DNA from 4 places in the Psychrobacillus sp. NPDC058041 genome. Region 2 is predicted to be linked to each of the others. Evidence: riboswitches for the same ligand, from Rfam matches in the RefSeq annotation. Region 2 holds a riboswitch; each other region holds the start of a gene.
The links. Region 2 has a riboswitch for S-adenosylmethionine ahead of metA (homoserine O-acetyltransferase MetA). Riboswitches for the same ligand answer to the same signal wherever they lie in the genome.

Region 1: it holds a riboswitch for S-adenosylmethionine, as region 2 does, so the genes downstream of both, ACFVR1_RS05765 (methionine biosynthesis PLP-dependent protein) here and metA (homoserine O-acetyltransferase MetA) in region 2, are expected to answer to the same signal.
Region 3: it holds a riboswitch for S-adenosylmethionine, as region 2 does, so the genes downstream of both, metK (methionine adenosyltransferase) here and metA (homoserine O-acetyltransferase MetA) in region 2, are expected to answer to the same signal.
Region 4: it holds a riboswitch for S-adenosylmethionine, as region 2 does, so the genes downstream of both, mtnW (2,3-diketo-5-methylthiopentyl-1-phosphate enolase) here and metA (homoserine O-acetyltransferase MetA) in region 2, are expected to answer to the same signal.

What each region holds. Positions count from the first base shown of each region.
Region 1 covers NZ_JBHVRO010000003.1:125,299-132,746, reverse strand. Annotated here, with positions in the region: gene ACFVR1_RS05780 (aldehyde dehydrogenase family protein) at 1-590, opposite strand, end outside; gene ACFVR1_RS05775 (TIGR00266 family protein) at 759-1,556, shown strand; gene ACFVR1_RS05770 (hypothetical protein) at 2,194-2,391, shown strand; SAM riboswitch class I at 2,577-2,682, shown strand; gene ACFVR1_RS05765 (methionine biosynthesis PLP-dependent protein) at 2,838-3,956, shown strand; gene metC (cystathionine beta-lyase) at 3,956-5,137, shown strand; gene ACFVR1_RS05755 (acyl-CoA dehydrogenase family protein) at 5,441-6,589, opposite strand; partial or broken gene ACFVR1_RS05750 (steroid 3-ketoacyl-CoA thiolase) at 6,602-6,768, opposite strand; gene ACFVR1_RS05745 (DUF2935 domain-containing protein) at 6,980-7,448, opposite strand, start outside.
Region 2 covers NZ_JBHVRO010000002.1:270,696-278,143, forward strand. Annotated here, with positions in the region: gene ACFVR1_RS03850 (sporulation protein) at 1-378, shown strand, start outside; gene ACFVR1_RS03855 (hypothetical protein) at 919-1,140, shown strand; gene ACFVR1_RS03860 (RAxF-45 family protein) at 1,215-1,346, shown strand; gene abc-f (ribosomal protection-like ABC-F family protein) at 1,458-3,323, shown strand; SAM riboswitch class I at 3,452-3,563, shown strand; gene metA (homoserine O-acetyltransferase MetA) at 3,648-4,556, shown strand; gene ACFVR1_RS03875 (aldo/keto reductase) at 4,838-5,770, opposite strand; gene ACFVR1_RS03880 (DUF1572 family protein) at 5,899-6,411, shown strand; gene ACFVR1_RS03885 (alpha/beta hydrolase) at 6,417-7,058, shown strand; gene ACFVR1_RS03890 (GrpB family protein) at 7,394-7,448, shown strand, end outside.
Region 3 covers NZ_JBHVRO010000012.1:86,688-94,135, reverse strand. Annotated here, with positions in the region: gene ACFVR1_RS16885 (Dps family protein) at 1-36, shown strand, start outside; gene ACFVR1_RS16880 (YjfB family protein) at 90-269, shown strand; gene ACFVR1_RS16875 (transposase) at 352-684, shown strand; gene ACFVR1_RS16870 (hypothetical protein) at 677-874, shown strand; gene ACFVR1_RS16865 (CPBP family intramembrane glutamic endopeptidase) at 965-1,621, shown strand; gene ACFVR1_RS16860 (NUDIX domain-containing protein) at 1,648-2,160, shown strand; gene ACFVR1_RS16855 (alpha/beta hydrolase family protein) at 2,099-2,884, shown strand; gene ACFVR1_RS16850 (hypothetical protein) at 2,888-3,337, shown strand; gene pckA (phosphoenolpyruvate carboxykinase (ATP)) at 3,380-4,969, opposite strand; SAM riboswitch class I at 5,167-5,283, shown strand; gene metK (methionine adenosyltransferase) at 5,489-6,685, shown strand; gene ACFVR1_RS16835 (hypothetical protein) at 6,895-7,448, opposite strand, start outside.
Region 4 covers NZ_JBHVRO010000007.1:79,750-87,197, forward strand. Annotated here, with positions in the region: gene ACFVR1_RS12475 (1,2-dihydroxy-3-keto-5-methylthiopentene dioxygenase) at 1-253, opposite strand, end outside; gene ACFVR1_RS12480 (methylthioribulose 1-phosphate dehydratase) at 270-887, opposite strand; gene ACFVR1_RS12485 (2-hydroxy-3-keto-5-methylthiopentenyl-1-phosphate phosphatase) at 890-1,549, opposite strand; gene mtnW (2,3-diketo-5-methylthiopentyl-1-phosphate enolase) at 1,554-2,768, opposite strand; SAM riboswitch class I at 2,837-2,942, opposite strand; SAM riboswitch class I at 3,118-3,273, shown strand; gene mtnK (S-methyl-5-thioribose kinase) at 3,348-4,538, shown strand; gene mtnA (S-methyl-5-thioribose-1-phosphate isomerase) at 4,535-5,590, shown strand; partial or broken gene ACFVR1_RS12505 (ABC transporter permease) at 5,595-5,723, shown strand; gene ACFVR1_RS12510 (MFS transporter) at 5,814-7,022, shown strand; gene ACFVR1_RS12515 (TetR/AcrR family transcriptional regulator) at 7,054-7,448, opposite strand, start outside.

The DNA of each region.
Region 1 (7,448 bases), on a different contig from region 2:
ACGCCAGCTGGCAATCCCGCTTCCTGAAAGATTTTCGCCATTTCATATGCCATCATTGGTGTTTCTGTTGCCGGCTTCCAAATGAATGTATTTCCTGCAACTATAGCCGGGAATGACTTCCATGTAGCAATTGCAACAGGAAAATTCCAAGGAGTGATTAAACCAACTACTCCAATAGGTGCTCGAACACTCATAGCAAATTTATCGGCAAGCTCTGAAGGTGTTGTTTCTCCGAATAAACGACGTCCTTCTCCTGCCATGTAAAATGCCATGTCAATTCCTTCTTGCACCTCTCCACGGCCTTCTTCAATGACTTTACCCATTTCTTTTGTTAACACTTGCGCTAAGTGTTCCTTCTTTTCTTTCATCAGTCTACCAATTTCATATAAGTAATCTGCCCGTTTTGGTGCCGGTACTAGTGCCCATTTCTTTTGCGCTTTCACTGCAGCAGCAACCGCTTGATCTACGTCGTTTTTTGTTGACATCCGAACTTCCGCCAAATGTTGACCATTCGCAGGATTTACAACAGCTGTGTAATCTACTTCTCCTACTTCTTGCCAATTACCATCGATAAAATTAGTTAATTTCATTTCCCTACCTCTTTTCTATATAGGTGAAAACGTTTCCATTTTAAATACATTCTCTATTTATTTGATAAATTCCTTCAAAAAAATTGAAAAATATGAATTTTCAACTTGAAACTTTTTATTACTTTTCTCGTATTATTAAATAAATATTAATTAGGGAGGAAAATATACATGAATAATCATGAAATTGATTTCAAATTATATGGAGATGATATGCAGTTTGTAGAGATTGAATTAGACCCAGGAGAAACTGTAGTTGCTGAAGCAGGTAGCTTAATGATGATGGAAGATGACATTACTATGGAAACCATTTTTGGTGACGGCTCAAGTTCATTTGATAATGGAATAATGGGCAAATTAATAGGGGCAGGCAAACGTATGTTAACAGGCGAAAGTTTATTTATGACTACATTTACGAATGCAGGTAATGGAAAAAAACATGCTTACTTTGCCTCTCCATATCCCGGAAAAATAATTCCTATAGATTTAAGTGAATATCGCGGTAAAATTATTTGTCAAAAAGAAGCTTTTTTAGCTGCAGCGAAGGGTGTTTCTGTTGGAATCGAATTTCAACGTAAGTTAGGAACTGGTTTTTTTGGTGGAGAAGGATTCATCATGCAAAAGCTTGAAGGAGACGGTCTTGCTTTTATTCATGCGGGAGGAACGATTCATAAAAAAGAACTTCAGCCTGGTGAGGTTTTAAGGGTAGACACTGGTTGTTTAGTAGCGATGACTTCTGACGTAGATTATAATATCGAAATGGTTAAAGGAGTGAAAACTGCTCTTTTTGGAGGAGAAGGTTTGTTTTTCGCTACTCTTCGTGGACCAGGTACTGTATGGATTCAATCGTTACCATTTAGCCGTTTAGCGAGCCGTGTTTTTGCAGCTGCTCCGCAAACACTAGGTCGAGGCTCAAAGGATGAAGGAAGTATCGCTGGTGGAATATTTGATCTTTTAGGAGGAAAATAAATAGTTATTATGAGCCATTCTTTATTTACTTCTTAAGAATAACCGGGCTTTCCGCTTTGGCGGAGCTTTTCGCGGACATGGCTTCATTCTCCTAGGCCAACAGGATGTTGGTCATGAATGCGTTGCCCCAGGGAAGAGGCGTCTTTAGCCTTCCTTCCCTTTCTTGCGTTAATGCGGAGCCATCTGCTCATGCACCTGCCGCTTCGCTTTCGGCGCAGAAAACATCTGCTAATCCCGATGAAGTCGCCACATCCCCTCCAATCAACTAGTATGTATGGAACGATTTATCATTGCTTAGTAAGATAGATGACATGGAGCTTCTACGGCATGATATTGCCACCAAAAAATATCTGCCCATATCCTGATGTTATATGCCCTTTAACTTTCGCTGTACCCCTAAGCAGTCACTATCTCCCCTTTAACTTTGGTTATCTGCCCATATCTTGCCTGCTCCGCAAAGGAACCAGTTGTTCATGGCCATAAAATTAAAAATTTATATACTTTCTGTAAAAAACTCTTTTATTCTACTTTATTCCGCAAATTGTTTATAAAGAATCGACCTCCTCTTCATATACTAGTGGAAGAACATTTTTCTATGAAAATATTGTTCTTAAGTATGGGAAAGGAGGTGTTAGCAATGAAAGCTTCTTTAGGTATGTGGATTGGCTGGATTGGGATTGTATTAGCAGTTGTGGGGTTCTTTTATTATCCTATGATACTTGGTGGTGGTGCGGTAGTCTTGGGATTAGTTGGTTTAACTTCCCCACAAAAATTCCTAGCTTGGATTTCTATAGTACTTGGAGCAATTGCATTCTTCCTTCCGATGCTCCAATAGCTACATGTTGACTAATAAATCTGCGGCATGTTCGGCGCATTTACCGCACATGCCTTTTTTACATTTCAAGCCTTACTAAAGGACAACCATCTGCCTTGACTATTTATTACTTCATCTCCTTGTATTATTATCCATCCCATGATAAACTATTTTAAATTTAACATTTAGAAAATTTAATATTTTATTTCTTATCAAGAGAGACGGAGGGATTGGCCCGAAGATGTCTCAGCAACCAGCCAATAATGGTGTGGTGCTAATTCCAATAGACGGACATCGTCTTGAAGATAAGAAGACTAACTTCAGTATTTTTTTGAGGATTCTCTTCTTATTAGAGAATCCTCTTTTTATTTGGAGAAATATCAGCTCCTTTACTCCTGCGTGAAGCTTAAAAGGGCCACCAAGAGGCCTACGTATTTCTTATTTTAATTGAAGAGGATGAATATTATATGTCAAAAAATAGTTTAGAAACCCAACTAGCTCAATTAGGGAACCACAGTGATTTGATAACAGGTGCTGTTAATCCGCCAATATACTTGTCAACTGCTTACATCCATGGTGGTCTTGGCCAGTCGACAGGATTTGATTATACACGTACTAAAAATCCTACTCGCGCTATTTTAGAAGAAGGTATCGCTAAATTAGAAAGTGGAGATGCAGGTTTTGCCTGTAGCTCGGGTATGGCTGCAATTCAATTAGTACTATCTCTTTTCCGTTCTGGTGACGAATTGATTGCTCCAGAAGACCTTTACGGGGGAACGTACCGACTATTTAATCAGTACTCAGATTCTTACAATATTCATACTACATATGCAAAGTTTTCATCCGTAGATGAAGTAAAATCACTTATTACCGAGAACACAAAAGCAATCTTTATTGAAACACCGACAAATCCTTTAATGCAGGAGATCGATATTCAGAAATATGCGGAATTAGCTAAAGAGCATCAATTACTATTAATTGTGGACAATACATTTTTAACTCCTTACTTACAACGCCCTATTGAGCTTGGTGCACATATTGTCATTCATAGTGGAACCAAATATATTGGAGGTCATAATGACGTGCTTGCTGGTCTTGTTGTAGCAAAAGGGACAGAATTAAGTGAAAAATTACATGCAAATCATAATGCATCTGGCGCAGTGCTTTCCCCATTCGATTCATGGCTACTAATCAGAGGATTAAAGACACTTCATTTACGAATGAACCAGCATGATGTAAATGCGAAAAAGATAGTAGAATTTTTGCAAAACGAATCTGCAGTAAAGAATGTACTCTATCCTGGAAAAGGCGGAATGCTTTCTTTCCGCTTACAAAAAAGCGAGTGGGTAGGTCCTTTCCTTGAAAAACTTCAATTAATTGTTTTCGCAGAAAGTCTTGGTGGAGTGGAAAGTTTCATTACATATCCCGCTACTCAAACGCATGCAGATATACCGGAAGAAGAGCGCAATGCCCGTGGTGTAGATAATAGCCTTTTACGTTTCTCAGTTGGTGTTGAAGAAGTAGAGGACTTAATCGCAGACTTGAGACAAGTATTTAATGAACTAGAAAGTGATGTGAGTGAATAATGACCTACCCAAACGAACAGTTAGAAACTAGTTTAATAACGACTTCTACAAGAGGTTGGTCAGAGAGAAAAATTGGTGCAGTCAATGTTCCTATTTATTTGTCTTCCACTTTCCACCAAGGAAATTTTGATGAATTTGGGCCATATGATTATAGCCGTTCCAGTAATCCAACAAGAGATGCTTTAGAACGAACTATTGCAGAGTTAGAAGGCGGAACTCGCGGATTTGCATTTGCTTCCGGAATTGCAGCAATTTCTTCTGCATTCATGCTTCTCTCTTCAGGTGATCATATTGTCATTACAGAAGATGTATATGGTGGAACTTTTCGATTTGTAACGGAAGTATTGCCTCGTTTTGGAATTGAACATACTTTTGCAGATTTTACAGATGTAAAATCCGTTACAAATGCTATTCGTTCAAATACAAAATTATTATATATTGAAACACCATCGAATCCCTGTCTTGGAATCACAGATATTGCCAGCATTGTAGCGCTTGCTAAAAGGAATGATTGTCTTACTTTTTTGGACAATACTTTTATGACTCCACTTTATCAACGTCCGCTCGATCTTGGTGTAGATGTAGTCCTACATAGTGCTACCAAGTTTTTATCAGGTCATAGTGATATTATCGCAGGGCTTGCTGTAACGAAAGATGAAGAACTGGGAAAACGATTAGCCTTCATTCAAAACTCGTTCGGAGCAGTTTTAGGTGCTCAAGATTCTTTTTCTTTAATTCAAGGAATTAAAACTTTAGGTGTACGATTTGAAAAATCCTCAGAATCTGCACAGAAAATCGCTACCTATTTAATGCAACACTCCTTAGTAGAAGAAGTTTTTTATCCCGGTTTATCTACACATCCTGGTTACGATATTCATGTGAAGCAAGCGAGCAACCCAGGAGCTGTTCTTTCATTCCGATTACCTAATCGGACAGTTGCCAAAGTATTTGTAGAAAACGTAAAAATTCCTGTTTTTGCTGTAAGTCTTGGTGGTGTTGAATCCATTCTATCTCACCCTGCCCAAATGTCACATGCGGCTATGCCGAAAGAAGAACGTGAAAAACGAGGAATTACCGATGGACTACTCCGATTTTCCGTCGGATTAGAGAATGTAGATGATTTGATTGCAGACTTCGAGCAAGCATTCACTATAGCAGAAAAAGAGAAAGTGATAACTTAACGAATTGACTTACCTAGCAACCTCTTTTATGAAGGAAGGAAATTTATTAACAGGAGAAGATAAGTTGGTTAAAATCCGTCATGTATTGCGGGTGATATTGAGGAATGAGTCTGTTTTTATGAGAAGTTGTGAATAGGATTGGAATTATTGTACATTAAAAGTTGTTAAATGATGGATCGCAACCAATTATGTTACCCTCTCCTTTACTTTTATTGCAACGTAATATGCTACACAAATAATAGTAAAAGACCTCTTCTCTTTGTCAATTAGACAACGAAAAGAGGCCATATTCATCAATTTTATTTATAATCCTAAGTTCTTCGCAATAATTACTTTCATAATTTCATTTGTTCCAGCGTATATGGATGCGACGGGAATATCTCTATATCTCCTGGCGATTTTGTACTCTTCCATATAACCGTATCCACCATGTAATTGCATACACTCTATGGAAACTTCACGAGCAGTTTCTGTCAGCCAATATTTTGCCATCGACACTTTCGTGACAACATCTTTCCCATTAAGATGGTCTTCAATAAGTGACTCAAGAAATGATTTTCCAAGCTCTACTTTTGTCGCCATTTCCGCTATTTTAAATTGTGTATTTTGAAAAGTTGATATGGACTTCCCAAAAGCTTTACGCGATTTTACATATTCTATTGTTGTTTCAAGCATATCCTCCGATGCAATTTGCGCTGCAAGGGCAACAACTAGTCTTTCTTGTTGCAGCTTTTCCATTAAATAGCCGAATCCATGGCCCTCTACGCCTATTAAATTTAAGACAGGAACACGACAATTTTCAAAATACAATTCTGCTGTGTCTTGTGCATGGAGTCCAACTTTGGCAAGCTTTCTTCCCTTTGTGAAACCGGGTGTACCTTCCTCTACCATTATTAAACTAATTCCTTTATGCTTTGGTTCTATACTCGAATCCGTTTTTACGACAACGAGAAATAGATTTCCATTAATACCATTTGTAATGAATGTCTTTTGGCCATTCAACACATAATAATCACCATCGCGGATAGCGGACGCTTTAATATTGGCTAAATCAGAACCGGTACCTGGTTCTGTCATGGCAATTGCTGTAATGATATCGCCAGTCACACAACTTGGGAGCCACCTTTGCTTCTGTTCTTTTGAGCAAAACGATTCAATATACGGTACAACAATATCATTGTGCAAGCTTACTCCAACTAAACTAGTTCCTACTCTTTCTAATTCCTCAGAAATGATCACATTGAAACTAAAATCTAAACCCAAACCGCCATATTTCTCTTCTACTTGAGGACAAAGGAATCCCATCTCCGCAAGCTTCTTCCAAAAAGAAATAGGAATGATTCTTTCTTTTTCCCATGTATGATAATAAGGTACTGCTTCTTTTTGAAGAAATTTCTGAAGCGAATCTCGAAACATCTCATGCTCATCTGTTTCAAATCTATACCTTCCCAATGTCTATCACTCCTATTCTATTCGTTCAATTATAGTAGTGTTCGCCATTCCCATTCCTTCACATATAGCAAGCAATCCATATCGACCACCTATATGTTCTAGTCTATTCATCAACGTAACAAATAATTTCGTTCCGGTTGCACCCACCCCAGTGGATGACCAAGTGCAATTGCTCCCCCTCTCTAACTAATGTTGATAGTACTTTAAAGAATTAAATAATACCTCGGATTTCCGTTTTAGGTGGACGCGTTCGTTGTGATGGCCCATCTGTCTCACTCATCCTTTCACTACAATCTATTAAGTGAGTAGTACCTAACAAGAAAAAATGCCAAGATGAACAAAAATTCACCTTGGCATTCTTAAATTTCAAATAGTTTTTATTAACGGATTTTACTTTATCTTTTGTAAATAATACGTTTCCTCTCTAGCCATATGATCTGCCATTAGAGGGGTAAAGGTCCCTAATGCTTCTTTTTTAATTCTCATTTCTTCCAATTCCTTTAAGAACACTTTAAAAATCGTCATTTCCAATTCAATATCATTATGGAATTTATCTAATGCTGGAAATCTCTCTACATTCGCACGTAAAAAACCTGCTAGTTCAACTGCTTTTAAATAGAAATCTTCCCAGTCTTTCATAAATTGCTGTCCTTGGTCTTTCAGTTTTCTTTCTACTATGTCTAAATTTGCATCAATAGCAACCGCATGACCCGCCGCATCAAGCAGCCAAAGCAAATCATGATGTAAAGGATGTATTATTGGAACTTCCTGACCTTGTTCTAAGTAGGTAAATACACGGATAGCCTCTTCCACTTCGTTCACCATATGATTGATAAAGGATGGCGATAAGGATATTTTA
Region 2 (7,448 bases):
TCTTCCATTAGAGTACAAACGTTTAAAATTGACACTGTAGTCGATCATCCTTATATTGAACATGGGATAAACCTTTCTGGAACAATATATATTGATGGTGTACATGATGACGAGTCAATAGACAATATTAAACTAGAGGTTTTCAAATTAATAAATGGGGAAGTATCCAAAATTGTTTCCAAACATTCTATTGAACTTGTAGGAACAGTAGCATCAAAAGACATGCAAATGGTTCCTTTTGAAATTATACCTGATGATAGATGGCTACCTGATGGTGATGACGAAGTTACAAAACTAATCCTACGTACAACTGTATTATTTGAAAATGGATCCGAATATAACGACGAAGACGAGATTTACTTCGATATTGAAGAATAGATATTTTGAAAGCTCCAGTGAATTTTTGCTGGAGCTTTTTTAAAAAGATAAGATAATACATGGATTATTTTCCTGCGAAACCAGCTTTCATAGATAATACCTCGGATTTCCGTTTTAGGTGGACGCGTTCGTTGTGACGGCTCATCTGTCTCACAGAGGAACAAAGGCTAAGAGCGCCACATCGTGTGGCAACGCCTTCGTGACCAACATCCTGTTGGCCTCCGGCTGGAGTCGCCACCTTTCACTACAATCCAATAATTGAGTAGTACCTAATCGCTAAGAGGATAGAAACAGTTTAAGTAAATGTAGTGATCATGCCATCCTGTAATTGTTGTTGAATAAGAGATACTATTGCTTTTAAAAATTTTGGTGAAATTTTCTGCATCCGGCCATGCTCGCGAAAAGCGTCCTCCTTAGCGGAAAGCAACGACATTCATATAGCTACTCTTCTTAAAAGAACCGGGCGTCATTTTGCCTGGTTTTTCTTATGGATAATACGATAAAAAAAGAGCAATCTAATGGAAAATGAGGAGAGATATTATGAAAAAGTTATTTGCAGTACTCTTAGTTTTCATATTGCTTAGCTTAACTGCTTGTGGTTTCAATAGAAATTCTAATGGACCGCCTAATACCCAAACCCAAATTAATGGTGATGCAAGTCCAAATGCTGTTCCAAATACAGGTAATAAAAAAGTGGATATGAAAAATGATGTTGGAATTCCAGATAAGAATGAAAATAATGACCACCTATTAGATAAATAAGGAAAAATTTATTTGGCATAAAATAAAAGATATGATAAAATATTCTCAACTTAGTGAACGGAGGTGAAGAAAGAATGAAAAACACTGTGAATGCACATGGATTTATATTGGAATTTTTATCCACGTCTTGTGCGATTACTCATGAAATTGAGCCTAACGGGACTAGTCTGTTCTTTTTTAGACAATTTAATGTAATTCACAGCTGATAAGCCATTCTTTCTGAACCACAATTTTAGGAGAAGACTGCTTATATGCAGTCTTTTTTCTTTGCAGAAAAATGCTTCCAGCTAAATCAGAGATGAGAGGAAGCGGAAAATATGATATGTACAATACAAGAAGTTAGTAAAATGCTTGGAGGAAACACGATTTTTGAAAATTTATCATTATCTATCAAAACTGGAGATAAATTAGGGATTGTAGGGCGTAATGGTAGTGGTAAAACAACGCTACTTACGTTAATAACTGGTTTAGAAATGCCAGATGTGGGTAGTATTCACTTCAAAAAAGGAACGAAAATTGGTTATTTAGCTCAAATACCATCATTTTCAGAAGACGTGTCCGGCATCGATGTATTAAATTCAGCATTTGAGGAACTAATAGAATTACAAACTAAGATGAAAGAACTTGAAGGAAAGCTATCCACCGACGACCCTAAGGAGTTAGAGAAATTACTTCAAAAATACGGAGAAATTCAGGAGGAGTTCACTAATCGTAATGGTTATGCGATTGATTCGGAAATCAACAAAGTCATAGAGGGTTTACAATTATCCTCCTTTGTGCATCAATCATTTATGACATTAAGTGGTGGGGAACAGACCAAAATAATGCTAGGTAAGCTCTTATTAACGAAACCTGACTTGTTGTTATTAGATGAGCCTACGAACCATCTAGATTTATTTGCAGTGGAATGGTTAGAACAATATTTAGTTTCCTATTCGGGTACAGTAGTTATTATTTCACATGATCGATACTTTCTAGATCAAGTTGTGACTAAAGTTGCTGACTTGGAGGATGGAGAAATAAAGTTATATCACGGGAATTATTCATCTTTTATTATCGAAAAAGAAGATGCATTAATGCGCGAGTTTCAGCAATATGAAGAGCAACAAAAAAAGATTAAGAAAATGAAAGAAGCAATTAAACGATTAAAAATATGGGCAAACGAAGCTGTGCCGCCAAACGCTGGACTTCATAGACAAGCAAGAAATATGGAACGGGCATTAGAAAGAATGGTGAAGGTAAGAAAACCACTTATAGATCCTAAAAAGATGAGCTTATCGTTTGAAGCCGCTCCTAGAAGTGGGAAAGAAGTGGTCATCATGGAGCAAGTATCGAAAAAATATGGAGAAAAAGTGCTGCTTCAAGATGCTAATTTAAACGTGTATTGGAAAGAACGTGTTGCCATTGTTGGACGAAATGGTACAGGGAAATCTACGATTTTAAAGTCACTTTTACAAGAATTACCGGTTGATTCAGGAAAGGTTCGTCTAGGTAGTAATGTCCGAGTTGGATTTCTGTCTCAGCACTTTGAAATAATGAATCCCAAAGCAAAGCTAATTGATGTATTTCGAAGTGAAGTAAATGTTTTAGAGGGAGATGCTCGTCACATACTTGCTAAGTTTATGTTTTACGGTCCAGATGTATTTAAAAGAGTAGGTGATTTGAGTGGGGGAGAGAGAATGCGCCTGCGACTCGCTCAACTTATGCATCAAGATATCAACTTATTAATGTTGGATGAACCTACGAATCATCTGGATATAGATTCAAGAGAAGTTTTAGAGGATGCTTTAGATGACTTTCAAGGAACAATATTAGCAGTTTCTCACGATCGATACTTTTTAAATAAATTATTTCCTAGAACTGCTTGGCTAGATCAAGGTCAACTTATAACTTTTGAAGGGCCTTACAAATGGGCGCGTGTAAAATGGGAGGAGCAGCAGTTAAAGCAGGCTGCCCTAGTTATAGATCAAAAAAAGGAACCTACAAAGTTAGTGAAAGTTAAGCCTCTAAATGCTCGACCGATTGAAGAAGAAATTGGGATATTGGAAGAGGAAATACTCTTGTTAAAGAAGCAAATTGATAAGGAACAAGACTGGTCAAAATACGAATACCTTCTATCGATCAAAAGTTCGAAAGAAAAAGAATTAGAAGTCTTGATGGAACAATGGTTGGAAGCTCAATAAATTCAATTTTTTGAGAGGGTTACTGAATTATTAGTATCGAAAAAATTTGTTTTATTATTAAATTTTATTGCTTAAATGTTCTGAAAATGATAAAGTTAAAACATTAATTTATCAAATTAAATAATATACTCTTATTAAGAGAAGTTGAGGGATATGGCCCTATGACGCTTCAGCAACCTCTGACATAGTCAGAAAGGTGCTACTTCCATCAAGATTGTTAATGATCTTGAGAGATAAGAACAAAGAGCTTGAAGGAAACCCTCTTTTCTTATCCATTAGAAAAGAGGGTTTTTTATTTTGTAAATGGAAAAGGAGACAAAATAGATGCCTATTAATATCCCACAGAAGTTACCTGCTACTGAATTGCTTAAGGAAGAAAAAATATTTGTGATGGATGAGGACCGCGCTTCCACTCAGGACATTCGTCCCTTGAACATCATTATTTTAAATTTGATGCCTGAAAAAGAAAGAACAGAATTACAATTATTAAGACTTTTAGGAAATACACCACTTCAAGTAAATGTAACGTTCTTAAATACAGCAACACATGAATCAAAAAATGTAAGTAAAACGCATTTAGATACTTTTTACACTACTTTTGAGCAAATAAAACACAGACGATATGATGGAATGATCATTACAGGAGCCCCAATTGAACACTTAGCTTTCGAGGATGTTGATTATTGGGAAGAAATAACTCAAATTATGGATTGGACCAAAACTAACGTGACATCTGTTTTACATATTTGTTGGGGTGCTCAAGCTGCATTGTATCATCATTATAGTATTGGAAAATATGATTTGCCTCAAAAATGCTCAGGGGTATATACACATCGAATTTCCGATCTAACAAACAATCTTGTTCGAGGATTTAATGATGAGTTTAATGCTCCGCACTCTCGTTATACTGCAGTATCTTTTGAAGAAATTCAAAACGATTCGAGATTGATACTTCTTGCAACTTCAGACGATGCAGGAGTTTTCCTTGTTATTTCTGAAGATAAAAAATATATAATGATCACGGGACATTTAGAGTACGATGCAGATACACTTGCAGAAGAATATAATCGTGATGTGAATAAAGGACTTGAAATCGATGTACCTAAAAATTACTTTCCAGATGATGATCCAACGAAACAACCGATAAATTCTTGGCGTTCTCATACGCATTTATTATTTTCAAATTGGTTGAATTATTATGTTTACCAAGAAACACCGTTTGAGTGGGAATAATTCAGCGGGGGCAGTCCGATGACGGATGTCCCTTAATTAGGTAGGAAGATTTGTGATATAGTCTCGATTTCATCAATTTGGTCTCGGATTTATTAGAGTTGGTTGCGATTTCATATACTTTAGTCTCGCTTAAGGATAAATTGGTCTTGTTCTGCCATTTGATGGAAGAAAGATGAACTTTAGTAGGGATTACAATATTGAACGAGACATATCATTCATGGAACTTGATAAAAAAGTTGTCTTTTAGCCAATTGAATGCCTTAAAGACAACTTCTCAAAGATTATTGGAAGATTTGGTCGATTTCTTTTATTTCTTGCAGGCTAAGTTGCACTTCTAAAGTCTTTATATTATCCAATACTTGCTCCGATTTTTTCGCTCCAGGTATAATCACATCGATTGTATCCTGCGCTAAATACCAAGCAAGAACTAAATTTGAAACTGCTACGTTTTTAACATTTGCTATTACTCGAAGTTGTTCTACTTTTTCTAGATTGCGATCAAATGCTTCCCCTTGGAATAAAGGATTTTTGGAACGGCCATCCTCAAAAGTACTATTTTTATCAAACTTTCCAGTAAGTAAACCCGATGCTAGTGGGAAATAAGGTATAAAGGAAATATTATGCTCGTTGGCGTAAGGTATTAAATCATTCTCTGCCTCTCGCTTTATCAAATTATAACCAGATTGAAGTACGTCAATATGTCCATCTTGATTCCCTTCTTTTAATTGATCTAGTGTAAAGTTTGATACACCAATAGCACGTATTTTTCCTTCTTCTTTCAATCGAGAAAGCGACCCAATGGCTTCTTCCTTGGGAGTGTTTTCATCTGGAAAATGAATATAAAATAAATCGATATAATCGGTTTGAAGGCGTCTCAAGCTATTTTCAACTGTTTCTTTGAGGAAGCTTGGGTTATTATCCACTATTACTTTTCCATCCAAAAATTTATGCGCCCCTTTGGTTGCCACAACAATCTCTTGACGTTTCCCAGTTTCTTTCAATACTTCTCCAATTAACTCTTCTGATCTTCCCGGACCGTAAATAAAGGCTGTATCCAAAAAGTCAATTCCGTTATTTATAGCAGTACGTACTATTTCTTTTCCAGTCTCATCATTTAGGCTGGGGAAAAGATTATGCCCACCAACGGCATTGGTACCAAGTCCTAGGGGATTTACGAATAGTCCAGTTTTACCAATTTCTACGTTTTTACTCATAGTTAGTTTAAACAACTCCTTTTTCCGAATAGTTACACTATCATAATAGCAATCTTGCAAACAACCTCAAAGTAAACTGCTTTTAATGATATTATTAGATGGAATGATAATTAAAGGAGATGATTAGATTGTCAGAAATAACAAAACTGCATGCTGATTTTGTTCGAGTTATTCGAAAGAAATTTGAAGAAATGAAAAGCGATACAGAGAAAGCGATTATGCAAATGGATGAGAAAGCATTATTTTGGTCACCAAATGCACAATCAAATAGTGTCGATGTTATCGTCAAGCATATGAGTGGAAATCTAATTTCTCGCTGGACTGATTTTTTAACTACAGATGGGGAAAAACCTGATAGAAATCGTGATGGGGAGTTTGAAAGTACAATAGAGTCACGTGAAGAGTTATTGAAAATGTGGGAAAATGGTTGCAATGTGTTTTTGAAGGCAATGGACACTATGGAAGAGAAGCATTTACTACAAACAATTTATATAAGAAATCAACCACATACTGTCATGGAAGCAGTTATAAGATGCATTGCACATATTTCAAGCCATGTTGGACAGATTATTTATATTGCGAAACAGGTAGTTCCTGAAGAAAAGTGGACAACTTTGTCTATACCCAAAAAGAAGGGATAAATAATATGGTTTCAATATTTACTAATATTCATAGTGCACCAGATAGTAACGAAAATAATAAATATCCAGCATTATTTTTAATGCATGGAATGGGTAGCGATGAAAATGATTTAGTAGGACTCGTATCCAGCTTACAAGAGAAATGCCATATTTTTAGTATTAGAGGACCGATTTCACAACCACCAGGTTACGCATTTTTCACAATTGAAGGAATAGGAAAACCCCATCGTGGAATTTTTGATCAAGTATTAAAAGACCTTCAAACTTTTATAGAAGACGCTGTAGAAGAATACTCGATTGATTGCGATCAGCTTTATCTTCTTGGTTTTAGCCAAGGTGCTATACTAACTCAATCACTAGCACTCATAATGGGTAACCGAATAAAAGGAATAGTTGCACTTAGTGGATATATTCCAGCATTAGTGAAAGAAGAGTATTCGATACAACCTGTTGATCAATTAGATGCATTTATTTCACATGGTGAATTAGATAATATGCTGCCATTTGAATGGGGAGTAGGAAGTCGAGATTACTTCACCAAACTAGGTGCAAATGTAACATTTAAAAGTTATCCAGTTGCACATGGTGTAGCACCGGAAAATCAAAGAGACTTGTTAGAATTCTTAAACGACAAGATATTTGAATAAAAGGATATTTCACCCTTCATGAAGAATAACATTTATCATGAGGGGTTTATATTTGGATAAAGTAAATAGTTTATCTTATCATCACATGAAAGAACAATAAAAAAGAGCTTAATATTGGAAATGACAATTGTATACGCGCTAGACTTACCTGACTTTTTAAGAGAAAAGATGGGAGCTTCATTTATTTTATTGATACGACTAGTCCATTTGCAATGTTTTCTCTTGGGGTTCTACCATTCGATCCTTGTCCTACATGGATTACTTATCAGAAGCAATTCTAAACAATTTACAGGGATACTTTTAGAACATCTAAACAGTGAAGGGGGTAAATCACTCTGAAACTTGGATTAAATAAAGACGAAGTAAAACTAATGCCTTATACAAGTGAAT
Region 3 (7,448 bases), on a different contig from region 2:
ATGTTAAATGCATTTTTGGGAGATTCAAATAAATAGTTCACCTTTTTCTAAAGTAACCGATATTAAGCTTGTAAAAGGGAGGGATGAATATGGATCTTAATTCTATTATGTCTTCACAGTTAACGGATCTACAACAAACTGTTCAAATGAGTGTCTTAAAAAATGCGATGAACATGGAAACGGTAGCTGCTATTGGGTTATTAGAGGACATGCCTCAAGTTTCGGCACCCCATCCTTATAAAGGATCAGTTGTAGATATTCAAGCTTAGGAATGAATTAAGAAAAACATGCGCTAAAGTAGTGCATGTTTTTTTAGTTTGGAGACATACTTAATAAAAAGGATGTGTGCAAATGACTTTAAACAAAGTGTACGTTTCTATCGTGCATCGTAAAGTATATATCTATCCAGATGAGTCGCCGTGGGAATATGAAGTAAACGCAAATAGAGAAATTATTCCCGTTTTTGAAAAGTTATTTGATCAGCTTAGCAGTGCTGAAACAAGCAATTTTTGGAGAGCACATATTCCAATAAGACGATATCATTTGGATAAAGAAAACGATGATTATGACACGAAAATGAAAAAATTATATGCACTGATTCATGAATTTTGCAATGAAGAATCAAAATTACTAATAGAACAGCTTCCATATTTTAATGAAAGTAGGAGAGTATTCGTTGAGTAAAATAATTCGTAGAAAAGGGAACGAGACAGCTACAAATTACCGTAATGTCAGTTCGCTTTTAAACCAGTCTCCACAACAAAGATCAGAACAAAACATAGCACAAAATAGAGAAGAAGGAAATGAAAATTACAAATTAGAACAAAAAGCATTATCTGAAGAAAATTTTGCGCATGAGAAAAAGGAATTATGAGCAGTTAAGACTTGGCTTGTTTGCTAAGTCTTTTTTTCATACATATGTTACCATGGAAAATAAATGGGCTATTTAGAATAAGGAGGAAACATGATAAAGCAAATCATTTTACTTTTCGGACCAACAATTATGATATTTATTGGTCTTCCAATATTACATAATGTTTTAATTACTTTTATTCTTTTTTACGGATGGTTATTGTTTACTCCTCTTGTTGTCCGATATTGGAATAAAAAAAATAGAAATGATGTGTTCCTACCCTTATCCCAAAAGTCGATACTCGTAGGGGTTGTAAGTGGATTGATTTGTTTAATTACCATTTATAGCTTTGTATCTGTTTTTCAAGTTTCTGTTTTAGAAATTCCCAAATTGCAGCAGTTACTTGTGGAATGGGATTTTAGTGGGAAAAAGGTAATTTTACTTGTACTAGTACTGGCCCTTATTAATCCGATATTAGAAGAATTTTATTGGCGTGAATTTATGTACGTTCGTATATTGCCAAAAATGGGTAATCTGAATACGATTATGGTAACAACTATTTTTTATAGTTTATATCATTTGATTGTCATCAAGGAGATTTTCAGTTTTCCTTTTAATGTATTGGGAGTTATACCTGTATTTCTTGCTGGAATCATGTGGGGAATTTTCAGACTTAAATTGAATTCCATTATTGCACCAATTATAAGTCATTGTTTAGCGGATATAGGGATAATGTTAGTGTACTGGTATATAATTGTTCCTTCTTAGATTTTAGTAAAAAAGGAGTTTTAGTCATGTTATTATACCGCGATTTAAACGGAGCAAAAGTGGAATTATCTTTTGAAAAAAGAGTATTTCCAATAGAGCCGTTGCATGTTTTAGTTATTGCAAAACATCAAAACAAATGGTTATTAACAAAGCACCCAAAACGTGGAATAGAGTTTCCTGGGGGGAAAATAGAGGGAAATGAAACGACAGTACAAGGTGCGATTAGGGAAACCATGGAAGAAACAAATGTATCGATAGAGAATGTCGAGTGGATAGCAGAATATCTTGTACATGATGTAATTCCATTTTGCAAAGCAGTATTTATAGCAAAGGTTGCCCATATTATTGAAGAAGGTACGAGCTTTGAAACTGATGGGCCTATTTGGTTAACAACAGAAGAGTTCTTGACCTGTGAACATTTAAGCTTTCATATGAAAGATGCTGGTATGCAAGCAATATTAGAAAAGGTGATAGAACATGAAAATAAATGGAATGATAGAAAAGACCAGAGTTTATCCATCACCAAATCCACATATTAACTTAAAAGAAATTACTTACTGGTCTTGCGGATATCGAGTGAAAGGCTTACTTGCTGTGCCAAAGGAAAAGGGCGAGTATGATGGTATTTTATATTGCCGAGGGGGCATGCAAAGTATTGGCATGGTGAGACCAGCTCGTATTGCGCAAATTGCTTCTGAAGGTTTTATAGTTTTCGCTCCATATTACCGTGGAAATCGTGGTGGGGAAGGTAAAGATGAATTTGCTGGAGAAGATCGATGGGATGCAGTGTTTGCAGTCGATGTGTTAAAGCAATTTTCTTTGGAGAGAATTCATTTATTTGCATTTTCACGTGGGGGAATAATGGCTCTTTGGGTTGCTATTTTACGAAACGATATTAAATCTATCGTAACATGGGCTGGTGTTTCCGACATATTCTTAACATATGACGAACGTAAAGATATGAGAAGAATGATGAAACGAGTGATCGGCGGTACTCCAACAAATCATCGAGAAGGGTATGAAAATAGAAATGTTCTTGCTCACATTCATGAAATTGAAGCAGCAACTCTTATCATTCATGGGATGCTAGACACAAATGTTTCTGTTGAGCATGCAAACGCTTTAGAGAAAGCGTTAGTTGGGAATAATAAAATAGTTGAAGCTTGGTATTATCAGGAGTATACGCATTTTTTTCCAAGTAAAGTGAATCGACAAGTAGTGCAAGATGCATGTAATTGGATGAAAAGGCAGAAAGGGGTTTAAACGATGGGTAATGTAGTTGTTACGATTGATACATTGAGTTCAGAGGACAAGTCGTCATTTCCGTCGAATATAAGCTTTTGGACCGATTTATGGGATAACTATACAAATGAATTTCAGGAAGTTATTATCCAGTGCTGGAAAGAAGAGACGGAAGCAATCCGCGAATTAAGTGCTAAAGCTGCTTCCACTTTAAATGAAGGACTAATAAAAATTTTGACGATTAATTTGAGCGATGAAAATCGTACTTACTTTAGAAATGATTCTATAGATCCTAAAGGTGGGCTAAAATGGTTCACGATGTTTTTTAATATAAATGGAGACGAGCTATTAGAAGTGGGTCATTATGGGTCAGAAATAATTTTATATAAAACGGACGAAGAAAAAGCCAAAAAGTTTATTTCAATCTTTCCATCATCTATCACAACACATTATTATGATGAAAATGCAGATTAAAAAAGAGGATGTCACCATATTAATGGGACATCCTCTTTTACTTTATAAAGCTACTGGTCCGCCTTTAAGTGTAATATCTTCAGATACGGTACCGAATTTTTTAAAGTTCTCATGGAAAGCTTTTGCTAGTTCAGTTGCTTTTTTATCGTATGCTGCTTTGTCTGTCCAAGCATTACGTGGAATTAATACTTCAGAAGGAACGCCTTCTACTTGTTTTGGAATAGCTAAACCAAATACTGCATCTGTTTCAGTTTCTACATCGTTTAGTTTACCGTCAATTGCAGCACGAACCATTGTACGTGTGTAAGAAAGCTTCATACGACTACCAACGCCATATTCTCCACCAGTCCATCCAGTGTTAACTAAGAATACTTGTGCACCATGCTCGTCAATTTTCTTTCCAAGCATTTCTGCGTAAACAGTTGCATGAAGTGGAAGGAAAGGTGAACCAAAGCAAGTTGAGAATGCTGGTTGTGGAGATGTAATTCCACGTTCAGTACCCGCTAATTTAGATGTAAATCCACTTAAGAAGTGGTACATAGCTTGTTCTTTTGTCAATTTGCTGATTGGAGGCAATACGCCAAAAGCATCAGCAGTTAAGAATACGATCGTATTTGGATGACCTGCAACAGAAGGATCCACAATATTTTCGATATTTTGAATTGGGTAAGCTGCACGTGTATTTTCTGTTAATGAATTATCAGCATAGTTTGCAACGCGAGTTTCCGCATCAACAACAACGTTTTCTAATACAGTACCAAATGTGATTGCATCATAGATTTGTGGTTCGTTTTCACGAGTTAAATCGATACATTTTGCGTAACATCCACCTTCGATATTAAATACGCCATTATCAGACCAACCATGTTCGTCATCACCAATTAACTTACGACCAGCGTCTGCAGAAAGAGTTGTTTTTCCTGTTCCAGAAAGACCGAAGAATAATGCAACGTCGCCTTCTTCTCCAACGTTTGCTGAACAGTGCATAGGTAAAATGTTTTGTTCAGGAAGTAAGTAGTTCATAATAGAGAAAATAGATTTTTTCATTTCTCCAGCATATTCAGTACCACCGATTAATACGATGCGTTTCTCCATTGAAACGATAATAAAAGTTTCTGTTTTTGTTCCATCTACTGTTGGATCTGCTTTAAAATTTGGAGCACTTATGATTGTAAAGTCAGATGAATGGTTTGCAAGCTCTTCCTCTGATGGGCGGATAAATAATTGATGAGCAAACAAGTTATGCCATGCATATTCATTTATTACTTGAATACCTAGACGAGAATCTTTATCAGCACCAGCAAATCCTTTAAATACGAATAATTCATCTTGCTCAGCAAGGTATTTCGTTACTTTTTTATATAGTGATTCGAAAATTTCAGAAGAAATTGGTTGGTTTACGGAACCCCAATCGATTTTGTCTCTAGATATAGGCTCATCAACGATGTATTTATCTTGTGGAGAACGACCTGTATATTTACCTGTTTCTGCTTTCACGGCTCCCGTAGAAGTTAAAACAGCTTCGCCTCTTGATGTTGCTTTTTCTACAAGTTGCGGTACTGATAATTGAATGTTAACATTAGCACCAGATAACAATTCGTTCAGTTCATTCACAGTATCGATTGAATTCATATTGTATTTACCATCCTTTTAATTATTTTCCCTTATATAAACAGGGAGATGACTTTCATATGTGAAATAGTATAACACATTTAACTTAATAGTCTACACTAATGAATTGATTATTTTTATTATTTGTGAATAAATCGTCAACAAAAATGTGTTGACTTCTGAATGCAACTTAAGTATGATGATAAATTGAACGGATACTCTTATCCCGAGCTGGTGGAGGGGTCAGGCCCTATGAAACCCGGCAACCTGTAATATTTGTTTTGTTACAAAGGTGCCCAACCTGAGACAAGGTGAGATTCCTTGATTGATAAGAGTGAAAGGTGCTTATGAAATTAATAGCCTTTCCTCATGTGTAAGATACGTGAGTGGAAGGTTTTTTTTATGACATCGCCCTTTATCCTTGTGTGCCAAGTCCGAAACGGCTTCAAGTTTAATCTATTTGATTGAATGGCTTGACATGGGAATGAGTACCGTATCAATTCTTGAGAGAAATCTCGCAGGATATAGGAGGAATTTTTTATGACACAACGCAGATTATTTACATCTGAATCAGTTACTGAAGGGCATCCAGATAAAATTTGTGACCAAATTTCAGATGCAATTCTTGACGCAATTCTAGCAGAAGATCCAAATGCACGTGTTGCTTGTGAAACAACCGTGACAACTGGTCTTGTATTGGTTGCAGGTGAAATAACAACATCTACATATGTAGACATACCGAAAGTAGTTCGTTCTACTGTACAAGAAATAGGATATACTCGTGCAAAATATGGCTTTGACTCTGAAACTTCTGCAGTATTAACTGCAATCGATGAACAGTCAGCTGACATTGCGCAAGGGGTTGACCAAGCTTTAGAAGCTCGTGAAGGATCTATGACTGATTCGGACATTGAAGCAATTGGAGCAGGGGACCAAGGTTTAATGTTTGGTTACGCATGTAATGAAACACCAGAACTTATGCCACTTCCAATTAGTTTAGCTCATAAATTGGCTCGTCGTTTAGCGGAAGTTCGTAAGGATGAAACGCTAGATTATTTACGTCCAGATGGTAAAACACAAGTTACAGTGGAGTATGACGAAAATAATAATCCTGTCCATATTGATACGATTGTTATCTCAACTCAGCATCATCCGGAAGTTACATTAGAACAAATCCAAAAAGATTTAAAAGAAGTAGTGATCAATCCTATTGTTCCTGCTGATTTGATCGATGAAAATACAAAATATTTTATTAATCCAACTGGTCGCTTTGTAATTGGTGGACCACAAGGAGATGCGGGCTTAACAGGACGTAAAATTATCGTAGATACTTACGGTGGTTATGCACGTCATGGCGGAGGAGCATTCTCTGGTAAAGATCCTACAAAAGTTGACCGTTCAGCTGCATACGCTGCTCGCTATGTTGCAAAAAATATTGTTGCAGCAGGAATTGCTGATCGTTGTGAAGTTCAGCTTGCATATGCAATCGGTGTTGCACAACCGGTTTCTATCGCAGTAGACACATTTGGAACTGGAAAAGTAGAAGAAGCTCAATTAGTTTCACATATTCGTGAATTATTTGACCTTCGCCCAGCTGGTATTATTAAAATGCTAGATCTTCGTCGCCCAATCTACAAACAAACTGCTGCTTACGGACATTTTGGCCGTACAGACATCGACGCACCTTGGGAAAAAACAGATAAAGCAGAAGAGTTAAGACAAAAAGCAGGTTTATAATTAGAAAAAGCTGCCATAAAAACGGCTGGTATTGAAAGATTCCCTTATCAAAAAAGCGATACATTCCTAGAGAAATATAGGAATGTATCGCTTTTATAATTTTTAAAAGATAAGAAAATACCATGACTCAAGAGAAAGATGCCAACTATGAAGGGCAGCTTCCATATATTAATTCACTTACCTAACGATGCTTTTTCTAATTCCCAAAACTAATCTAAAATCTGTTCTATTTTTGGGAAATCCGGATTCTCCAAGAGATCCTTGCCTCCCCTCAGAAGATATAAGTAAAGATTTCCGTCTGGAATGATCGTTGCTTTTAAAAGTTGACCAGTCTCTTTCGAGTAAAAATAACGATCGTTATCATCTATACTGGAAGAAGTAGTGAATTTAAATCCATCGTAATCATTAAATAATTTGTCAAAGTAACTTTCATCTGCTTTCATGAATAGTATTTTATCTAATTTGTCCTGATAAAAATAGAATCTCACATTACCATCATAATCCAATATGAAGTCCGCCCCACTACCATCCTCGTAATCATCTATTGTATAATTTTTACCTAAGTGTTCTACTACTTTTGATTGGGAGTCACCCAACGTTACTCCAAGTAGATAAAATAAACCTTGTTTTTCGAAGAATGTAGGTTGGGTTAAATCTAGTTGTAGTTCGGTAGCAGATTGTTGTTCATTTTCATTAAATATTTCGTTAAAGACAAATAGCATTGCACAAGTTGCTAAAACAGCGGTTATCACCACATATCGCC
Region 4 (7,448 bases), on a different contig from region 2:
TAGAATCAGATAAAGATATAACATCCGATGCTTTATAGCCACGGCGAGTTGAAATGTTATCAATTTCCTCTTTAAAAGCATAGAGAATTTGTTCTTTTTCTTCATCGCTAAGATCGAATTTTTCACGGAGAGGCTCTGGTAATTTTTCGATATCCCAATGCTCGTAAATAACTTCCTGTTTGGCTAAAAAAGCTGCAACCTCGTTTTGCTCTTCAATTGTTTCTTCTATTCCTTGGAATTTAATGATAGCCATTTAAAATCTTCCTCTCTTATTTTGATTTTATTTGATGTAATGTTAATTGATATTGAAATAAAAACTCACAAGCTTCTAGTAGCTTCTTAGCTTCGAAACCATCCTTACCCCAAACGGTAATCCCGTGGTTTCTTATTAAGATAGCTCCTTTATCTGCATATATATGAGATTGAAATTCTTTCGTTAGAAGTGGAATATGCGCATGATTTGGAATGATAGGAATGGTAAGGATAGCTTCTTCTTCCCACAAACCAAAAGCTTTAATAAGTTCTTGACCTTGAAAATCAATTTTCCCTTGATCACCGTGCAATTCAGAAATTACGTTATTCGCAACCGTATGTACGTGAAGACTACAACCAGCAGAAGTATTCTCATATATAGCACAATGTAGTAATGTTTCTGCTGACGGCTTTAAATCCGTATTTTCAATTGGATTTCCGCTCTCATTTACAAGTAAAAAATCTTCTTTTGTTCTTTTGTTCTTATCTTTTCCACTAGCTGTTACTAAAAATTCTATTGGATTGCTATTAACTTTTATAGCTAAGTTACCGCTAGTCCCCATAAACCAATCGCGTGCGGCTAATTCATCCTTTATGTCTGCTAATTCTTCCCACTTACTATGGAGAGTTGTCATATTTATACACCTAGCCTCTTATCAATAACATTTATGACATCTTGGAAATTTTCAAACGGTTCATACGAAATATGTAACTCCTCGCATTTTTCAATGAGAAAATCTCGAGCAATGACAATGTCAGCCAATTTGGCTGCTTCAAGATCTGTAATAGAGTCACCAATTACAACGCTTAATGCATCACTTCCCTGAAGCTTACGGATAATAGAAGGCTTACAACAACCGCAACTTTGACTTGTACATTGTTCATCACAGCCATGCGGGTACAGGATTTTAATAGATTCTCCAGAAAAATCCGATTCATTGCAATAAACACCAGAAAATGGTCCGAATTTTTCAAGCATTGGATGGACGAAAAAATCTATTCCACCGCTAACTATATAAAGTGGTATATTGTGTTTTTTTGTATAAGAAACAAATTCAGCAAATCCATCTCGAATTTGTGCTTGTTCTAGCAAATAAGAAATGATCTGATCCTTTAAGGAAACAGGCAAAAGATCAAACATTTCTGCTACACCTTCACGAATAGACTGTCTTTGTCCTAAAATATTTTCCTTAATCGGCAAATATTCAGGAGGAGCAAATTTTTTCATGATAGAGATAATATTGTCTTGGTTCGTAATAGTGCCATCAAAGTCACAAAAGATAACAAGCTTATTCATATTCTTACCCCCATAAATCCAATGCTGTTTTTAATTCGGAGTATTGTTGTGCTGCTTCTTTAAGAGGGATTCCTTCAAGTACAGCCGTCACGGCTTGCCTAAAAGCTAGCCCTCCTCCTGTTGCACCGGCTGGATGACCATGTACTCCTCCGCCAGCATTAATAATGCTATCAAATCCATAATCCTCGATTAATAGAGGGACTAAACCAGGATGAATACCTGCAGATGGAACAGGGAAAGTTCGTTTTACTGTACTTATTTTCGTCAATTCTTCGCCCAATGAAAGTGCAGCTGTTTTTTCAAGCGCAACACTTCCATAAGGTGAAGGGAATAACGAAAAATCTGCCCCCGCATATCGTGTCAATTTTCCAAGTAGAAGTGGAGTTGCAACCCCGTAAAATGAGGAAGAAGTGAATGCCCCACTATAAGCAGGATGAGCCATAAAAGGCAGTTGGATATTATCATCTTCTACTAACTCTTGAAGTACATCCAGTCCATATGCATGAACATTTAATAATAGAGCATCTGCCCCAAGTTCCTTTGCTTTTTGTGCTTTTGCTTTTAATTGGGATGTTCGACCAGATAAATTAACAGCATAAAGAGTCCGATGTCCAGTCTCTTCATACACTTCCTGCAATACTTTTTTTGCAGTTGTAATCCGTTTCTCAAAAGGAGTGAGTGGATTTTCAAAAAGGATTTCATCATCTTTGACGAGATCGACTCCACCGAGTGCTTGATGTCGAAGCTGTTCTGCTAAGTAATGAATATCTCGACCAATTACTCCTTTGAATATACTCATGATAAGTGGACGATTATACACTTCCAGTTGGTCACGGATGCTTTCAATTCCAAACCTTGGTCCGGGAAACTGATCTAAAAGTTCTGGAGAAAATTCTAAATCTAGAAGCTTCACTTCACCATCTAGCGATAGTTTGCCAAATACAGTCGTTAAAATGGCAGGTAAATCAGCTGAGAAGTTTGCATTAGGATAGTTAATTTTTATTTCAGCTTTGATTTGATCTGGTTTTAGCGGATGAAAAGTATGTTCGAATTCATTAATCGAAACAACATGACCTTTATGTTTTTTTAATTGTTCTTGTTCTATCAATGGTAAATCCGTCCAAGATCCTATAGTTAAACCAAGTGCAATACCATCTGCTCTTTTTTCAAAAGAACCTGGCTTCCCATACACCTGATAGAGAGCTGATACTCCACTCATTTGTCATCACATTCCTTTAAAATAAAATAAAAACCTCTTCAAATAAGAAGAGGTTAATGTATAACGACTTCTTATTTCTCAGTCAAATGACTGCAAGAATTAGCACCGTTTCCAATAATCGGACCGGTTGCCGGGTATCATAGGGCTTGTCCCTCCACCTGCTCTAAATAAGAATAATTTATTCAATTGGTTTCACTTTGTATTGTCAAATTAATTACGATTATTTCACGCTCTTAGAAAATTGTCAATACAGTTTTTAGAAAGTTTATTGTATTAAAAAAAGATTGACAGTTCTTTTTTTAATATGTTAGGATTCATTTCAAATAGCATAAAGTTGTATGTAACAGCACTCTTATCAAGAGCAGGCAGAGGGTAATGGCCCTATGAAGCCCAGCAACCGACCGTAATACCGTTGTGAGACGGGGCGCTTTTCGCGCCGAGATGAAAAATCTCGTAAGGCACGGTGCTAATTCCATCAGAAAGGTAACTTTCTGAAAGATAAGAGGCGAGAGTTCTCTTATTCTGCGCCTCTTTCTTTGGAAAGAGGCTTTTTATTTTGTAAGGGAAAGGTAGAGAACAATGACAATAGCTACGAAGAGACAATATGAATCGTTAACTGAAGAGCGTGCGATTTTATATGCAAAAGGACTAAACTTTTTCTCAGAAGACGCTGAGTTAAGTTGCAGTGAAATTGGTGACGGCAATTTGAATTATGTATTTCACATTAAGGAATCTAACGGTGACAAAAGTTTAATCCTCAAACAGGCATTGCCATATGCAAAAGTAGTTGGTGAAAGCTGGCCACTCACATTAAAGCGTGCAATCATTGAAGCAAATGCGTTAAAAAAACAGTTTGAATTTGCAGCGGATCTTGTTCCAGTTGTATATGCTACCGATGAAGAGCTTGCAATTACAGTTATGGAGGATCTATCCCATCTAAAAATTGCACGTGAAGGATTAATCCAACTTGAACCCTATCCAAAGCTCTCGAAGGATATTGGTGAGTATCTTGCTCAAACACTGTTTCACACATCAGATTTTGCATTACATCCATTTGAAAAAAAGAGGTTAGTTTCCGAGTTTTCAAACCCAGAGCTATGTAAAATTACGGAAGAGCTTATTTTTACGGATCCATTTTTTGATCATGAAACAAATGATTTTGAACCTTCGTTAAGAGCAGAGGTTGAGGCAATTTGGAACAATGAAATTTTAAAGCTTGAAGTTGCAAAATTGAAGAGAAGTTTTATGACGGAAGCAGAAGCTTTGCTTCATGGTGATTTACATACGGGAAGTATTTTTGCTAGTGAAACAGAAACGAAGGTAATTGATCCTGAGTTTGCTTTTTATGGTCCTATTGGATTTGATATCGGGATATTTTTAGCAAACTTAATCGTTCAATCTATTACTAGAGAAGCAGAAGCGCGAAATACTATTGTTCAACATATCGAACAAACCTGGGAAGTATTTTCATCGAATTTTTCTATCCTATGGAAATCAAAAGGTATTGAAACATATAAGAATACGAAGGGATTTGAAGAATATGTTTTGGAGAAAGTTTTCCACGATACACTTGGTTTTGCTGGTTGTGAATTAATTCGAAGAACAATTGGTTTAGCTCATGTAAAGGATTTGGATGCGATTGCAGACGAAGAACAACGACTTGATTTCAAAAAACAAGCATTACAAGTAGGAGAGGCACTTATTTTAAAACGTTATGATTTACATTCTATTCAGGCAGTAATCTCGTTATTGGAGGAGAACCACAAATGAGTATTCCGCTATCAATTGAGTGGAACAATGAGGAGCTAAGAATTTTAGATCAGCAGAAGTTACCGCTTGAAATTGAATATGTAACACTAGAAACTCTAAAAGATGTGTATGACGCAATTATCACATTAAAAGTAAGAGGTGCACCTGCCATTGGTATTACAGCTGCATACGGTTTAGCTAAGGCAGCTCAGCACTATGAAACAAATACGTTGGAAGAATTTCAAGAACAACTAAAAAAAGACGCCATGTATTTAGGGGATTCAAGACCTACTGCAGTCAATTTAGTTTGGGCTTTAGAACGTTTACGTAGCACTGTTCAACAGACTGTAACTATACAAGAAGCGAAAAATCGTCTCTTAGAGGAAGCTGTAAATATTTACAAAGAAGATGAAGCTTCATGCCGAAATATTGGAGAATTTGCACTGTCTTTGCTTGGAAACCATACGAGAGTTATGACCATTTGTAACGCAGGATCCATTGCAACCGCGAAATATGGAACTGCACTAGCCCCATTTCATCTAGGAAGCGAACAAGGAAAACAGTTTCAGGTATTCGCTTGTGAAACTAGACCGGTATTTCAAGGTTCACGACTTACCGTTTGGGAACTTCAGCAATCTGGTGTAGATGTCACACTTATAACAGATAGCATGGCTGCGCATACAATCGGTGCAAAAGGTATTGAAGCAATTATTGTTGGCGCAGACCGAATCGTGGCAAACGGCGATACAGCTAATAAAATTGGAACACTTAATTTAGCTTTACTAGCACATGCATTTAACATTCCATTTTATGTTGCTGCTCCTTCCTCTACTTTTGATTTGACGATTCAATACGGTAAGGAAATACGGATTGAAGAGCGTCCAGCAGAAGAAATAACACATGTTGCAGGGAAGCAAGTGGCTCCACCAAATACAAAAGTATTTAATCCTGCTTTCGATGTCACACCAGGCAAATATATTACAGCAATTATTACGGAAAAAGGAATCATTTATCCAGAATACAATAAAAACATTCCTAAAATATTGGGTATAGAAAAAGGAGCGATATCATGAACACATTTTGCTTAACGGTTTAACCATTTTAAATTTACCTTATTATGCATTTGATATTATTAAAGGAGCAGTTTTAGTTACTGCACTTGCGGTTACGTATGTTTACGCAAAAAAGCGATTTATCAAAATTTAATAAATTTTGTGTCTCGAAGTACTTGTTTTCTGTGCATGCAAGTATATAATTCTAGCATAACCTATATTATTTATTGAATGGGCTGACAGAATGAGACCGTATAATGAAAAGATTAGTATTTACCACGGAATGGCATCTACTATAGCACTTAATTTTTCCAATAACTTTTTTCCAATCTTCGCAATTACGATATTGGGAGCAACTAATTATCAAGTTGGATTAATTAGTTCGTTGCCTCCGTTAATTGCACTATTAATGACAATTCCAGCAGCTATATTATTAAATCGGGCGCGTGCTCAGAAGAAATTGGTTGCAATGTCTGTTTTACTCGCTCGACTAATGTTCTTGTTGATTGTACTAGTTGTTTTTTTGCCTTCTCCCTCTCTCCAAAGATGGGCTTTTTTAGGGATTATTGCTTTCATTAGCGTCCCGAATACAGTAGCCAATATTGGTTGGCAAACATTCATTAGTGGAATGATCGAAGAATCTAGAAGAGGTCAATTTTTTAGTGATCGAAACCGACTGTTAACGATGGTCGGACTTGTGTCGACGTTACTTATCGGTATTTTAATGAAAGATTCCTCGGAAAGTGTTGTAGCGTATCAAATACTTTTCACAATAGCTTTTGGATTTGGCTTATTAGAAGTTTTTTTCCTATTAAAGCATAAAGAAGAAGTTGTGCAAGTAGGAAATGAACAAGTGAAAAAGAAGTCTATGGACTGGAGCATTTTTAAACATAGCAACTTTGTTTGGTTTTTAGCGGCAGCACTATTTTTTAATTTTGCTTGGCAATCGGCGTGGGGATTATTCAATATTTATAATGTAAGAGTAGCGGAAGCAACAATATTTTGGATTAGTATGTTTTCAGTTGGTAATATGCTCATACAGTTTTTAACGTTTCCTTTGTGGAAAAAATGGGCAGAGAAAAAGTCCAATATGCATGTTTTTATATGGGCTGCAGTTGGTATGGCGACTACTCCTTTTCTAACTGTGTTATCTACTAACTTATACTATTTAACATTTGTCCAAACTATTTCAGGCTTTTTCTTGTCTGGTACTGTATTGATACTCTTTAATTTATTATTAGAGCAATCGCCCGAGGAATCTCGTACGTATTGTATAACAACGTACAATGTGTTGCTTGCTTTCATTGCTTTCGTTGCTCCTCAAGTCGGCATTTGGTTATTGGATCAACTAGGAATGGAAATAGCGATGTATATTAGCTCTGGATTACGTTTTTTAAGTGCTTTTGGCTTTTTATACGTATCTATTCGACATAGAAAAAATCTTAAGATTTAACATAAAAAGCGCCCGTTTTTGGGCGCTTTTTCTATTTCCCTATTCCATGCAAGATGAATTGGACGGTATTCTCTGTTTCTAGTTCATCATCCCATTCACTGTCAGGGAAGAAGATGTAACGAGAAAACAAGTAGCCAAAAATACTTGTAACTGTTAATCTCGCTATACTCGCTGGGGGCATTTCGATTAGTTGTCCTTTATCTTGATATCCTTTAATGACAATCAATATTCGATCAAAAACTTTCTTCGCAATCTGGTCCAGAAACTGTTCTTTCAATTCTGGCTGGAAAGGAATTTCTTGAATCATTATTTTTATGACTGGTAGGAGTCTCTTTATAATTTCTCTTCTGTTTTCAATCGTTGCTCTCAAAAAATCCTCGGCCTTTTCATAGGGTTGATCTAATACTTTGTGAAAATCATTTACAA